2 regions of the Pseudomonas sp. St386 genome follow, and region 2 is predicted to be linked to the other one. Evidence: riboswitches for the same ligand, from Rfam matches in the RefSeq annotation. Region 2 holds a riboswitch; the other holds the start of a gene.
What was found. A riboswitch is a leader RNA that binds a small molecule or an ion and turns the genes downstream of it on or off. The one in region 2 is predicted to bind cobalamin.
Positions count from the first base shown of each region.

Region 1: another riboswitch for cobalamin. It lies ahead of cobW (cobalamin biosynthesis protein CobW); the one in region 2 lies ahead of cobO (cob(I)yrinic acid a,c-diamide adenosyltransferase).

Region 1 covers NZ_AP021900.1:2,396,467-2,404,149, reverse strand. Annotated here, with positions in the region: gene cobN (cobaltochelatase subunit CobN) at 1-2,427, opposite strand, end outside; gene cobW (cobalamin biosynthesis protein CobW) at 2,431-3,495, opposite strand; cobalamin riboswitch at 3,593-3,807, opposite strand; cobalamin riboswitch at 4,021-4,244, shown strand; gene KI235_RS10595 (CbtB-domain containing protein) at 4,344-4,532, shown strand; gene KI235_RS10590 (CbtA family protein) at 4,544-5,239, shown strand; gene KI235_RS10585 (cobalamin biosynthesis protein) at 5,236-5,640, shown strand; gene cobM (precorrin-4 C(11)-methyltransferase) at 5,718-6,464, shown strand; gene nfuA (Fe-S biogenesis protein NfuA) at 6,645-7,229, opposite strand; gene KI235_RS10570 (fatty acid cis/trans isomerase) at 7,345-7,683, opposite strand, start outside.
Region 2 covers NZ_AP021900.1:5,124,655-5,132,337, reverse strand. Annotated here, with positions in the region: gene KI235_RS22695 (C40 family peptidase) at 1-22, shown strand, start outside; gene KI235_RS22690 (sorbosone dehydrogenase family protein) at 169-1,479, opposite strand; gene KI235_RS22685 (hypothetical protein) at 1,617-2,201, opposite strand; cobalamin riboswitch at 2,356-2,565, shown strand; gene cobO (cob(I)yrinic acid a,c-diamide adenosyltransferase) at 2,645-3,271, shown strand; gene KI235_RS22675 (cobyrinate a,c-diamide synthase) at 3,283-4,680, shown strand; gene bluB (5,6-dimethylbenzimidazole synthase) at 4,677-5,327, shown strand; gene cbiB (adenosylcobinamide-phosphate synthase CbiB) at 5,324-6,232, shown strand; gene cobD (threonine-phosphate decarboxylase CobD) at 6,225-7,217, shown strand; gene KI235_RS22655 (cobyric acid synthase) at 7,214-7,683, shown strand, end outside.

The sequences.
Region 1 (7,683 bases), 2.7 Mb from region 2:
GCTGCCCGCCACCTCCCAACCCGGCGCGTCGAGCTGCTCCACCGCACCGTCCAGCGCCTGCTCGATCAACTGCACAGCGAACAGCTCCAGGCGCTCGCGGGTATCGCCGGTGGTGCGCCAGGGCTCGGCGCTGACCTGACGCAACGCCTCGGGACACTCGCCAGTCCAGGGCTCGGCCAAGGCACAATCCAGTGGATCGAAACCCAGCCCGAACGCCTTGGCCAGCGCCCGCAACAGGCTCGACTGCGCGCCTTTGCCGTCGCCCCGGGGAATGCGCAGCAACGCCAGCAAGGTGTCGATGCGCAGCCGTCCGCTGGGCGACTCACCAAAAATGTGCAAGCCATCGCGGATCTGCGACTCCTTCAAGTCGCACAGGTAAGTGTCCAGGCGTGGCAGCCAGATCGCCGCGTCGGCATCGCTGTCGAGCCCGGCATCGAGTTGCAGTTCGCGGTCGATGTGGGTCTCGCGCACCAGATTGAGGATGTCCCGTTGCAGCTCCCGGGCACGGCGCGGATCGAGCAATTGCGCCTCGTAGTACTCGTCAGCCAGCAGCTCGAGGTTACGCAGTGGCCCATAGGTTTCGGCCCGGGTCAGCGGCGGCATCAAGTGGTCGATGATTACCGCCTGGGTACGACGCTTGGCCTGGGCGCCCTCACCCGGGTCGTTGACGATGAACGGATAGATATTCGGCAGCGGCCCCAGCAGCACGTCCGGCCAGCAGTTTTCCGACAGCCCGACGCCCTTGCCCGGCAGCCATTCGAGGTTGCCGTGCTTGCCGACGTGAATCACCCCGTGGACGCCGTAGGTGTGGCGCAACCAGAAATAAAACGCCAGGTAACCGTGGGGCGGTACCAGGTCCGGGTCATGGTACACCGCGCTCGGATCGACCTGATAACCCCGCGCCGGCTGGATACCGACGAAGGTCAGGCCCAGCCGAAGACCGGCGACCATCAGACGGCCGTCGCGGAACATCGGGTCCTGCTCGGGCGAGCCCCAGCGCGCCAGCACCGCTTGGCGATTGCCTTCGGGCAATGCGTCGAACAAGGCCTGGTACTCGGCGAGGGCCAGGCTCTGGTGACAGGGACGCAGGTCGAGGCTGTCCAGGTCATTACTGACCCCGCCGAGCAATTGCTGGATCAACGCGGTGCCGCTCGCCGGCAGTTCGGACGGCAACGGATAGCCCTCGGCCTGCAGGGCCCGCAGGATATTCAAGGCCGACGCCGGGGTGTCCAGGCCGACGCCATTGCCGATGCGACCGTCGCGGGTCGGGTAGTTGGCGAGGATCAGCGCCACACGCTTCTGGGCATTGGGCAAACGCGCCAGGGTGGTCCAGCGTCGGGCCAGTTCGGCGACAAAATCCATGCGCTCGGGCGCGGCCCGGTAGCAGACCACATCGCTCTGGCTGCGCTCGCTGCGCCAGGCCAGGTCCTTGAAACTGATGGGGCGGCTGATGATCCGTCCGTCCAGTTCCGGCAAGGCAATGTGCATCGCCAGGTCTCGCGGTCCCAAGCCCTGCTCGCTGGCCCGCCAGCCGGGTTCGTTGTCCTGGGCGCAGATCGCCTGGATCACCGGGATGTTGCGGCGAAACGGTCGCAAATGCGGAGCTTCGGGGCTGGATTGAGCGAAGCCGGTGGTGTTGAGGATCACCCCCGCCTGCACCTCGTCCAGCCAGTCCTCTACAAGTGCGAGGCAACCAGGCTCCTTGAGGCTTGCCACGGCAATCGGCAGCGGATTGAGCCCCGCCGCTTGCAGGCGCTGGCAGAACACGTCGATGAACGCGGTGTTCGCCGCTTGCAGGTGGGAGCGATAAAACAGCACCGCCGCCACCGGTTGCCCGGCGCTCCAGTCGGCTTGCCAGTCGTCGAGGTTGGCGCTGGTTTTCGCCGGGTGATAGATGGCCGTGCGTGGCAAGGCCTGCGGCTCGGCCCACGGATAATCGCGGCCGAACCATTGGCTGCCTAGGTTGTAAAACAGGTCGAGGGCATTGCCCAGCCCGCCCTGGCGCAAGAACTGCCAGAGCCGGTCGCGGTCCTCAACGGCCACGTTGCTCAGGTCACTGAGTTCCGGGTCTGGACGATCATCCCCCGGCACCAGGATCAGCTTCACCCCGCGCCCCGCCAGTTCCATCAGGCGCTCGATGCCGTAGCGCCAATAGCCGATGCCGCCATGCAGCGACAACAGGATGACCTTGGCGTGTTGCAGCACGTCTTCGACATACAGATCCACCGAGGCGTGGTTCTGCACCTGCATCGGGTTGGCGAGGCGAAACTGCGGGTAGTCACCCGGCAACTGCTTCGCCGCTTCGGCCAGCAGCGCCAGGCTGGAGTCGCCGCTGCACAGGATCACCAGTTCGGCGGGGGTTTGCCCCAGGTCGGCAATGTTGTCATCCGACACGAAACCGCCGGGCTGGGTCCTGAGCAGGTGCATGGCTTAGGCCCCGAGGGCGGCGCGCAACTGCGCTTCGAGCAGCGCGGCGTCAAGCGCCTGGCCGATCAGCACCAGGCGGGTGACCCGCGCTTCCTCAGCGCCCCACTGGCGGTCGAAATGCTTGTCGAAACGCGTCCCGACGCCCTGGATCAACAGGCGCATCGGCTTGTTCGGAATCGCCGCGAAACCCTTGACTCGCAATACTCCGTGCTGGACCACCAGTTGCGTCAGCGCGTCGAGCAACAGGCTTTCGTCAGCCTGGGGCAGTTCGATGGAAATGGAATCGAAGGCGTCATGATCGTGGTCATCATCGTCGCCATCGTGGTGATGGTCGTGATGGCTGTGGCGGCCGTCGATGTGTTCTTCGGAACCAGCGCCCAGGCCGATCAATACGTCCAGCGGCAGGCGACCGCTGCTGGCTTCGATGACCTTGACCGCCGGTGGCAGCTCTTCGGCGACTTCCAGGCGAACTTTGGCCAGGTCCTCAGGGCTGATCAGGTCAGCCTTGTTGAGGATCACCAGGTCGGCGCTCGCCAGTTGGTCGGCGAACAGTTCGTGCAGCGGCGATTCGTGGTCCAGGTTCGGGTCGAGTTTGCGCTGGGCATCGACCTGGTCGGGGAACGCGGCAAAGGTACCCGCGGCCACGGCCGGGCTGTCGACCACGGTGATTACCGCATCGACGGTGCAGGCGCTGCGGATTTCCGGCCATTGGAAGGCCTGGACCAGCGGCTTGGGCAGGGCCAGGCCGGAGGTTTCGATGAGGATGTGATCGAGGTCGCCACGCCGGGCCACCAGTTCGCGCATCACCGGGAAGAACTCTTCCTGCACCGTGCAGCACAGGCAGCCGTTGGCCAGTTCATAGACGCGGCCGTTGGCTTCTTCTTCGGTGCAACCGATGGAGCACTGCTTGAGGATTTCGCCGTCGATGCCCAGCTCGCCGAATTCGTTGACGATCACGGCGATGCGCCGGCCCTGGGCGTTGTCGAGCATGTGCCGCAGCAAGGTGGTTTTACCCGAGCCGAGGAAACCGGTGACGATGGTGACGGGGAGTTTGGCCAGTGTTTTCATCGGATGCCCTTTGGCAAGGTGGCGGGCAAACGGGACGACAACCGCTGGCACAGGCGTGCGCGGAAGATTTCGCCACCGGATCACCCCGCCCGGTTGTAGTGAGAATCTGTCTCGAGGCAGGTCTCCTGGCTGACGGCGGGCCAATCTTTCGACTGGCAATTGCTGCGCCTTCCCGTGCGCCCGTTTTAAAGGGCATGCACAGTGGCCTTGCAGAAACAGCACCGTTCACAGTTGCGGGGGCAGCCGCGGCTTGGACCGCGTTCCCTTCTTAGCTCCGGCATGTGCCGAAGAACCTCGAAGGCGCAAGGCTACGCAGGGTGTGGGGGCGGGTCAATCGCCAGAGTGTTCTGCGGTGTATGTCCGGGCCTCATCGCGAGCAGGCTCGCTCCCACAGTTGATCTTTGTTGAACATGAGTTTTGTGATCCGCGAGATTCATTGTGGGAGCGAGCTTGCTCGCGATGGGCGCAACTCGGTGCCAGCCTGAGAACCCACGCCAATTGACGCCCCGCCCCCGCCCATGCTCTCCTGTACGCCTAGTTACGGGTGCCCTTCACAGGGTGAAACGGGAAACCGGTGAATCGTGTGCTTTACTCCAAAGCCACGTCAGTCCGGTGCTGCCCCCGCAACGGTAAGCGAGCGAAGCGTCTGAACCACTGTGTCCCCGGACATGGGAAGGTGACGCTTGCAGGCCAGGCGCAAGCCCCGCCCCTCGCGAGCCCGGAGACCGGCCCTTGACTCATGCATCAACAAACCCGCGGTGGGCGGGCGCTGTTCGAACCTTGGCGGGTTTTCGCCCGGGGTTTCATCGCGCTCGAATGCCCACTGAACAAGAACAGAGGGAAGCGCCATGTCGACCATCAGCAGCACCGCCCGCACCGCCAGCAGCACCACCACCCTGAGCCAACGCCTGAGCGCCGCGATCCTTGCTTCCATCCTCGGCGCGGGGCTGGTCTATTTCGCCGGTTTCTCCCACATCGAAGCGGTGCACAACGCTGCTCACGATACCCGTCACAGCGCCGCATTCCCGTGCCATTGAGAACTGACGACATGATCAAGCGTATCGCGCAGACCGCTGGTTTCAGCGGCTTGCTGGCCGCCTTGCTGCTGACCCTGCTGCAAAGTTTCTGGGTATCGCCGCTGATTCTCCAGGCGGAAACCTTCGAGAAGGCCCCGGCGACCGAGGTCCATGAACACGCCGACGGGGCGGCTCATACCCATGATGCCGAGGCCTGGGAGCCGGAAGACGGCTGGCAGCGCGTGCTGTCCACCACGGGCGGCAACCTGGTGGTCGCCGTGGGGTTTGCCCTGATGCTGGCGGGCCTGTACACCTTGCGCGCACCGACTCGCACGTCCCAGGGCCTGCTCTGGGGCCTGGCCGGTTATGCCACTTTCGTCTTGGCGCCGACGCTTGGCCTGCCCCCGGAATTGCCTGGCACCGCAGCGGCCGACCTGGCCCAACGACAGATGTGGTGGATCGGCACCGCGGCGTCCACGGCGGTGGGCATTGCCTTGATCGCCTTCGGCCAGCATTGGCTGCTCAAGGTGCTGGGCGTGGCAACATTGCTGGTGCCCCACGTCATCGGCGCGCCGCAGCCCGAAGTCCACTCGATGCTGGCGCCCGAAGCGCTGGAGAGCCAGTTCAAGATTGCCTCGCAGTTGACCAACGTCGCGTTCTGGCTGGCCCTGGGCCTGATCAGCGCCTGGCTGTTTCGCCGTGACGGCCAAGCCCACCACGACGCATGAGCGCCGAGCCGATCCTGGTGATCGGCCTGGGCTGCCAGCGTGGTTGCCCGGCCAGCACGCTGCGGGCCCTGCTCGACCAGACGCTGCTGGCCCACGGCATCGAACTTCATCGGGTACGGGCCCTGGCCAGTATCGACCTCAAGCGTGACGAGCCCGGGCTGCTGGAGCTGGCCGGGCAACTGGCGCTGCCGCTGACCTGCTTCAGTGTCGAACAGTTGGCCAGCTACGAGCAGCGGCTCAGTCACCGTTCCGAGATCGCCTTCGAGCGAACCGGTTGCTACGGCATCGCCGAAAGCGCCGCCCTCGCCTTGGCCGACCAGTTGGGCAGATCGCCCGCGACGCTACTGATTACTCGCCAAAAAGGCCCCAAGAGCACGTTGGCATTGGCGGTCGTGGCGTAAATCCCGATAATCGGCGCCCAGGATCATGAGCGATCTTCATCTGGGCAACGCTCACCCACCTTCCACAGGAGCCGGTCATGACCGTTTACTTCATCGGCGCCGGCCCCGGCGACCCGGACCTCATCACGGTCAAAGGCCAGCGACTGATCCGCCAGTGCGCGGTGATCATCTACGCCGGCTCGCTGGTGCCAACCGCCGTCCTTGAAGGCCATTGTGCCGAACAGGTGATCAACAGCGCCGAGCTGCATCTGGAACAGATCATCGAATTGATCAAGAGCGCCCATCTCAAGGGCCAGGACGTGGCCCGGGTGCATTCCGGCGACCCGAGCCTGTACGGCGCCATCGGCGAGCAGATTCGTTGCCTGCGGGAATTGGCCATCCCTTTCGAAATCATCCCGGGGGTGACAGCGACCTCAGCCTGCGCCGCCCTGCTGGGTGCCGAACTGACCTTGCCGGACATTTCCCAAAGCCTGATCCTCACCCGCTACGCCGACAAAAGCCCGATGCCCGCTGGGGAAGAACTGGGCAGCCTGGCGCAGCACGGGGCGACCATGGCGATTCACCTGGGGGTCAATCATCTGGAAAAAATCGTCGACGAACTGCGGCCCCACTATGGCGCCGATTGCCCGATTGCCGTGATCCACCGGGCGACCTGGCCGGATCAGGATTGGGTGATGGGGACGCTGGACGATATCGCAGCAAAGGTACACGCCAAGGGCTTTCGCCGCACGGCGCTGATTCTGGTGGGACGTGTGCTGGGCAACGATGTGTTCAGCGAGTCTTCGCTGTACCGCGCCGGGCATGCGCATCTCTACAGGCCCTGACTCGCCAGAGAATCCACCGGGATCCCCCTGCGGGAGCGAATCTGTGGGAGCAAGGCTTGCCCGCGAAGGCGTCGTCTCGGTCTATCCGCTACACCAAGGTGTTTGCATCGCGGGCAAGCCTTGCTCCCACAAGCTCGCTCCCACAGGTTACGAGCTGATCGCAAGATGGTATTGCCACAATCAGTAGTAGGCGTTTTCTTTCTGCGTGTGGTCGGTCACGTCGCGTACGCCCTTGAGCTCCGGAATGCGCTCGAGCAAGGTCCGCTCGATGCCTTCCTTCAAGGTGACGTCAGCCTGGCCGCAGCCCTGGCAGCCGCCGCCGAACTGGAGTACGGCGATGCCGTCTTCCACCACGTCGATCAGCGAAACCTGGCCGCCGTGGCTGGCCAGTCCCGGGTTGATTTCGGTTTGCAGGTAGTAATTGATGCGCTCGTTGACCGGGCTGTCGGCATTGACCATCGGCACCTTGGCGTTTGGCGCCTTGATGGTCAGTTGGCCGCCCATGCGGTCAGTGGCGTAGTCGACCACCGCATCGTCCAGGAAGGCTTCGCTGAACGAGTCGATGTACGCGGTGAAGCTCTTGAGCCCCAGCGCGGTGTCTTCGGGTTTTTCTTCCCCCGGCTTGCAGTAGGCAATGCACGTCTCAGCGTACTGGGTGCCGGGCTGGGTGATGAAGATGCGGATCCCGATCCCAGGCGTGTTCTGCTTGGACAGCAGGTCGGCCAGGTAATCGTGGGCGGCATCGGTAATGGTAATGGCGGTCATGGAAACTCCTCGCAGGCTTGCCGGCAGTTTACGCCAATCATCGCGCCGGACAAAGTCCTAGTATTTTTGTCAGGAAAGAGCCCGGCGGCACGGAGTTTGCCACCGGTGCTGTCGATCAGAGGTTCTGGTAGCGATTCATGTCCAGCACACCGTTTTCCACGGGCTCCGTCTCCTGGATGTACTGGCTCAGGTCATGGAAGTAGTGCCAGAACTGCGGGTGACTGCGGCGAATGCCCCAGCGCTCGACAATCCGCTCGAACGCCGATGCATCCTGGGCGCCTTGCATGGCCTCGACGAACGCCGGCACTTGCTCGGCCGGAATGTTGAACATGAAGTTCGGATAGCTGCTGAGCACACCCGGGTAGACCGTCAGCGTGTCCAGCCCCGGCTGGTAGCGCGCCTCCTCGCCCAGCAGGAACGCCACGTTGCTGTGGGCTCGGTTGCGCAGCAGGCT
Region 2 (7,683 bases):
GCATCTGGCGCGTAACCCCTGAGTTGTTGTTGCCCTGATCTGTGGGAGCAAAGCTTGCTCGCGAAACAGGCACCTCGATCTCTGAAAGACCGCATCGCCTTCATCGCGGGCAAGTCTTGCTCCCACAGGTCAGGAGTAAATCCCCTCGTCACAAGGGGTGTGTCGGCCTTATTTACCTGACACGCGCCAGATCTTGTTCCCCACATCATCGGCCACCAACAAGCCACCCTGCTTGTCGATCACCACGCCCACTGGTCGGCCCTGGGCTTTTTCGTCGGCGTTCAGGAAACCGGTCAGCACATCCACCGGTTGTCCCATCGGCTTGCCGCCGTTGAACGGTACGAAAATCACTTTATAACCACTGTGGGGCTTGCGGTTCCAGGAGCCGTGCTGGCCAACGAAAGCCCCTTCGGTAAACGGTGCAGGCAAGGTGCTGCCCTCGGCGAAGGTCAGCCCCAATGAGGCGGTGTGAGGGCCGACGGCGTAGTCCGGGGCGATGGCCTTGGCCACCAGGGCCGGGTTCTGTGGTTCGACCCGGACATCGACATTCTGCCCATAGTAGCTGTAGGGCCAGCCATAGAAGGCCCCGTCCTTGACCGACGTGATGTAGTCCGGCACCAGGTCGCTGCCGATCTCATCCCGCTCGTTCACCGCTGTCCAGAGCGCGCCGCTGCGGGGTTCCCAGGCCAGGCCGTTAGGGTTGCGCAAGCCCGAGGCGAAGATACGGTGATTTCCGCTGGCACGGTCCACTTCCCAGATGGCGGCGCGACCTTCTTCGGCCTCCATGCCGTTTTCCGCGACGTTACTGTTCGAGCCGGTGGTGACATACAACTTGCTGCCGTCACGGCTGGCAATCACGTTCTTGGTCCAGTGATGGTTGAGTGTGCCCCCGGGCAGATCGACGACCTTGGTCGGCTGCGCCTTGATTTGCGTGTCACCGTCCTTGTAGGGGAAACGGATCAATCGGTCGGTATCGGCCACGTAGAGGTCATTGCCGACCAGGGTCATGCCGAACGGTGAGTTGAGGTTTTCCAGGAACACCGTGCGGGTTTCGGCGATGCCGTCGTGATTGGCGTCGCGCAACAGAGTGATGCGATTGGGGCTGGGCACGCCGGCGCCGGCGCGGCCCATGACTTTTTTCATCACCCAGCCCCGGATGCCTTTGGCGTCGTCCGGCTTGGGTGGGGCGTTGGTTTCGGCCACCAGCACATCACCATTGGGCAGCACATAGAGCCAGCGCGGATGGTCCAGTCCTTCAGCGAATGCACCCACTTGCAGGCCCTGGGCCGGGGTCGGCTTGGCGCCTTGCGGCCAGCCGACGGCTTCGGCGATGTTGACGGTGGGCATCAGGGTCTTGTTCGGTTCGGGCAGTTTCGGCGCTGGGCCGGTGCCGTCGGACACTTGCAAGGTGGACGACTCGCCGCAAGCGACAAGTCCGGCGGCAAGGACGACGATCAGGAGGTGGGGTGGCTTGAGCATGCTGGCTTCCCTATGAATGCATGTAGTTATTCATAGAGGAGCGTAGACGCGGGAAGGTTCAACGGCGGGTGGGCCCCGTCAGCCAGGCAAGCAAGCTCCCTTTGGGAGCTTGCTTGCACAGTTCCTTGTTGAATGAATCAACCATGGGCCTGTTTGAATAGCACCGCAATGCCAGGATGGTAATGACCGGCTTCATTGCGCAACTTGCGGTAGGCGTAAGGGAAGTACCAGGCCGCGGCGCAGGTGTTTTCCTTCTGCAGGTCATCGATCATGTCCTGCAATTCTTCGGGCGTGGCGCTTTGCTGGGCTTTTTGCGGCGAGACGAACAGGCAGCCCAGCTTCAGGTCGCTGGCATAGCTGATGCGCTTGGCATCGCTGGTGGCTTCCAGTAGCGGCTGGGTCAGGTTCAGGTTGTTGACCTTGGGCCAGCGCTGGGTGGCCTGGATGAAGGCGCGCTCCTCGGTGCTGGCGATGAACAGGTCGGCGCTGACGTTGCGTTCGCCTTCTTCATTCTGCTTGCGGGTCGGGGCGTTCTGCAGTGTGACCATCTCAGCCATCCAGGCTGCGGCCGACAGCAAGCCGAGGTTGGCTTTTTCATCGAACCAGTAGGGCGTGTCGTTATCGCCACGCACCGCGTTATAGCGGTCGATACAGTCAAACCAACGTTCCAGCACTGGACGCAGAAACTCCAGTTTTGGATTGCTGATGATCATCCCTTGCATGCTTTTGCCCTCTTGTTCTTGTGATATCGGGTCGTAATGTCGCTTTGATATCACTTGCCGCAGAATCCCACAAGATTGGCGTCATTTTATTGATCGGCGCCAATGATCGTCCCGACAGGCGGCTTTAATTGACGCTCCACCCCCAACCCTCTAACCTTCGCCGCTTGTTTCAGGTGCTCTGTGGCTGCGGTCGACAGAGTGAAACAGGGAAGCCGGTGAGTGCATACGAACCCGGCGCTGCCCCCGCAACGGTAAATGAGTCAACGCTGTGCTCAAGCCACTGTGTCGCAGACATGGGAAGGCGCACAGACCGGCACCACGCCGCTCATGAGCCCGGAGACCGGCCTGATTCATCCAACGGCATCACGGTGGGCGATGCCAGGCTTGTTGCCGTCTTTTTTTGTGCCCGCCCGCCGTTATCCAATCCCAAACGGAGGCTTCCCATGACCGACTCCCTCTTCACCGACACGTCTGATCGCAACGAACGCCACCTGGCGCGCATGCTGCGCAAGAAAGCCGTGATCGACGAGCGCATCGCCAACTCGCCGAATGAATGCGGCCTGTTGCTGGTGCTGACGGGCAACGGCAAGGGCAAGAGCAGCTCGGCGTTCGGCATGCTTGCGCGGTCCATGGGCCACGGCATGCAATGCGGCGTGGTGCAGTTCATCAAGGGGCGCAACAGCACCGGTGAAGAACTGTTCTTCCGCCGCTTCCCGGAGCAGGTGCGCTTTCATGTCATGGGCGAGGGGTTTACCTGGGAAACCCAGGATCGCCAGCGCGACATCGCCGCTGCCGAAGCCGCCTGGGCCGTATCGCGCCAGTTGCTCAGCGATCCGTCCATCGGCCTGGTGGTGCTCGACGAGTTGAACATTGCCCTCAAGCACGGTTACCTCGACCTCGATCAGGTGCTGAGCGATCTGCAGGCCCGCCCACCGATGCAGCACGTGGTGGTGACCGGTCGCGGCGCCAAGCCCGAGATGATCGAGTTGGCCGACACCGTGACTGAAATGGGCATGATCAAGCACGCGTTCCAGGCGGGTATCAAGGCGCAGAAAGGCGTCGAACTGTGAGCGATCCCGCCATGACCAGCCGCCACTGTCCGGCGGTGCTGATCGCAGCGCCGGCCTCGGGCCAGGGCAAGACCACCGTCACCGCGGCGCTGGCCAGGTTGCATCGCAACCAGGGACGCAAGGTGCGCGTATTCAAATGTGGCCCCGACTTCCTCGACCCGATGATCCTGGAGCGGGCCAGTGGCGCGCCGGTCTATCAATTGGACATGTGGATGGTCGGCGAGCAGGAAAGTCGCCGACTGTTGTGGGAAGCCTCTGCCGAAGCGGACCTGATCCTGATCGAAGGGGTGATGGGGCTGTTCGACGGCACCCCGTCGAGCGCCGATCTGGCGCGGCATTTTGGCGTGCCGGTGCTGGCGGTGATCGACGGCACGGCCATGGCCCAGACTTTCGGCGCCCTGGCCCTGGGCCTGGCGCGTTATCAACCCGACCTGCCGTTCGCCGGGGTCTTGGCCAACCGGGTCGGCACCTTGCGCCACGCGCAGTTGCTTGAAGGCAGCCTGACCGAAGGCTTGCGCTGGTACGGCGCGCTGTCCCGGGAAACCGGCATCGAATTACCCAGTCGTCACCTCGGTTTGGTCCAGGCCAGCGAGTTGAACGACTTGGACGTGCGCCTCGACGCGGCCGCGCAGGCCCTGGCCGGCAGTTGTGAAGTGGCGCTGCCGCCAGCGGTGGAGTTCGCCGCGCCCGAGGTGATTGCCGTTGAGCCGTGGCTCGCTGGGGTATGCATCGCCGTGGCCCGTGACGAAGCGTTTGCCTTCACCTATGGCGCCAGCCTTGATCTGCTGCGGGCCATGGGCGCGCAGTTGAGCTTCTTTTCGCCGATTCATGACAGCGAACTGCCCGAGGCGGACAGCCTTTATCTGCCTGGCGGTTATCCGGAACTGCACCATGTTGCGCTTGCCGGGAACGCGCCGATGCTCGCGGCGATCCGTGCCCATCACGCAGCCGATAAACCGTTGCTCGCCGAATGCGGCGGCATGTTGTATCTGCTGGATTCATTGACCGATGTCGAAGGCGTGCGCACCGAACTGCTGGGTTTGCTGGCGGGTGATGCGCAGATGCAAAAACGCCTGGCGGCCCTGGCGTTGCAATCGGTGGACTTGCCGGAAGGCACCTTGCGTGGGCATACCTATCATCATTCGCTGACCAGCACCGAACTTGAACCGATTGCCCGTGGCCATAGCCCCAACGGCGGGCGCGGGGCGGAAGCGGTGTTCCGGCAGGGGCGCATGACGGCTTCCTATGTGCATTTTTATTTTCCGTCCAATCCCAAGGCGATTGCTGCGTTGTTTGCGCCGGATCCTGAGACCGCTATCGCGAGCAAGCTCGCTCCCACAGGGGACCCAGTGATCTCAAGTGCAACGCTAGCCAATGTGGGAGCGAGCTTGCTCGCGAAGAGGCCATGACAGACACCGCTTTCTCCCAGGCCGAACGCGACGCCATCTACCGCGCTATCGCCGAGCGCCGCGACATGCGCCATTTCAGCGGCGGGACGGTTGAGCCGGCCTTGCTGCGCCGCCTACTGGAAGCCGCACACCAGGCCCCCAGCGTCGGGCTGATGCAACCGTGGCGATTCATCCGCATCAGCGACCGCGCCTTGCGTGGGCAGATCCGCGAACTGGTGGAGCAGGAACGCATTCGCACCGCCGAGGCCCTGGGTGAGCGCAGCGATGAATTCATGACGCTCAAGGTCGAAGGTATCGACGACTGTGCCGAAGTGCTGGTGGCGGCGTTGATGGAAGATCGTGAGCGGCACATCTTCGGTCGTCGGACCTTGCCGGAAATGGACCTGGCCTCGCTGTCCTGCGCGATCCAGAACCTGTGGCTGGCTTCCCGCGCAGAAGGGCTGGGGATGGGCTGGGTGTCGCTATTCGAACCCCAGGCCCTGGCCGACCTGCTGGGCCTGCCCGCCGGGGCCAAGCCGCTGGCGATCCTCTGCCTGGGCCCGGTCGAGGGTTTTTATCCGGCGCCGATGCTCGCTCTGGAAGGTTGGGCGCAACCGCGCCCGCTCAATGAACTGCTATATGAAAACCATTGGGGAGTGAGCCCATGAGTGTGGCGTTGCTCAGTGCCGCCGCCGTGGCGCTGGATGCGCTGCTGGGCGAGCCCCGGCGCTGGCATCCGCTGGTGGCGTTCGGCGGTTTTGCCGATCGCATCGAACAACGTTTCAATTCCGGCGGACGCGGTTGGCGCAGCCATGGGGTGACGGCGTGGATCATCGCCGTGGTGCCGTTGACCTTGCTCGCCACGGCCCTTTCGTGGGTGCCGATGGTGGGCTGGCTGGTGGAGATCCTCGCCTTGTACTGTGCCCTCGGCCTGCGCAGCCTCGGTGAACATGTCGAGCCGGTGGCGCGGGCCTTGCGCAGCGGCGACCTGGCGGAGGCGCGCAAGCGTGTCGGCTACCTGGTCAGCCGCGAAACGGCGGAACTGGATGAAGCCGCCGTGGCCCGCGCCGCCACCGAATCGGTGCTGGAAAATGGCAGCGACGCGGTGTTCGCCGCGTTGTTCTGGTTCGCCGTGGCCGGCGCTCCCGGGGTGGTGTTGTACCGCCTGAGCAATACCCTCGACGCCATGTGGGGCTATCGCAACGAACGCTTCGAGCGCTTCGGCTGGGCGGCGGCAAAAATCGATGATGGGCTCAACTACATTCCGGCGCGCCTGGTGGCATTGACCTACGCGCTGCTCGGTAAAACCCGCCTGGCGCTCAAGTGCTGGCGCACCCAGGGCCCGACCTGGGACAGCCCCAACGCCGGACCAGTGATGGCCGCCGGTGCCGGAGCGCTGGGTGTCGAGCTGGGCGGGGCGGCGGTTTATCACGGCGAACTGCACCGGCGTCCAGCGCTGGGCGAAGGCGTGCCGGCGAGTGCCGACGCCATTGATCGCGGCTGGCAATTGGTCCAGCGCGGCGTATGGTTATGGCTGCTGATTCTCTGCCTGGGAGCTGAGTTTTATGCTTGAGCACGGTGGCCGTTTGCGCAACGCAATCCGGCAATACGGCATTGCCGAGGCTGATTGGCTCGACTTGTCCAGCGGACTCGCGCCTTGGCCGTTCGACGTCCCGGCGATTCCCCTGCGCGCCTGGGCGCGCCTGCCGGAAACCGATGACGGCTTGGAGCAGGCGGCCTGCGATTATTACGGCGCGCTGAATGTGCTGCCGGTGGCCGGTTCGCAGATGGCCATCCAGCTGTTGCCGCGCCTGCGCCGGGCCGGCAAGGTCGGTGTCTTGTCGCCCTGTTACGCCGAGCACGCCGAAGCCTGGCGCCGCAGCGGCTACATCGTGCGCGAAGTGCTGGAGTCGGAGGTGGATTTCTTTCTCGACAGCCTCGACGTGCTGGTGGTGGTCAATCCGAACAATCCCACGGGCCTGAGCCTTGCGCCCGAGCGCTTGCTGGACTGGCATGCGCGCCTGGCCCAGCGCGGTGGCTGGCTGGTGGTGGATGAAGCCTTCATGGACGTCACGCCGGCGTTGAGCCTGGCGGCGCACACCCATCTGGTCGGGTTGATCGTGCTGCGCTCGTTCGGCAAGTTCTTTGGCCTGGCCGGGGTTCGCCTGGGGTTTGTATTGGCCGAACGTCGCTTGCTCAAGTTGCTCGCCGAACAGGTCGGGCCGTGGGTCGTCAGTGGGCCGACCCGAGTGCTGGGCCAGGCGTGCCTGCTGGACACCGACGCCCACGCCCGCCAGCGCCAACGCTGCGACGCCACCAGTCAACGCCTGGCGCTGATGCTCGAACGCCACGGCTTCAAGCCGCAAGGTGGCTGCGGATTGTTCCAATGGCTGGTCACCGAGCGCGCCCTGGGACTTCACGATTTCATGGCCCATCGCGGCATTCTCCTGCGCTTGTTTACCAACACCAGCAGCCTGCGCTTCGGACTGCCGGCCGACGACAGCGAATTCCTGCGCCTCGAACAGGCCTTAGAGGCCTACGCCAAGGACACCCAATGACCACAGTGATGGTGCAGGGCACCACGTCCGATGCCGGCAAAAGTACCTTGGTCACGGCTTTGTGCCGCTGGGTCCGGCGCCAAGATGTGAGCGTGGTGCCGTTCAAGCCGCAGAACATGGCCCTCAACAGTGCCGTGACGGCCGACGGCGGCGAAATCGGCCGCGCCCAGGCCGTGCAGGCCCAGGCGGCGGGGTTGGAACCGCACACCGACATGAACCCGGTGCTGCTCAAGCCCAACAGCGACACCGGCGCCCAAGTGATCATCCATGGTCGTGCCGTGACCACCATGAATGCGGTGGCCTATCACGATTACAAAGCCATCGCGATGCAAGCCGTGCTGGCCTCCCACGCGCGCTTGAGCGCGGCCTATCCGGTGGTGATGGTGGAAGGCGCCGGCTCGCCGGCCGAGATCAACCTGCGCGCTGGTGACATTGCCAACATGGGCTTTGCCGAGGCGGTGGATTG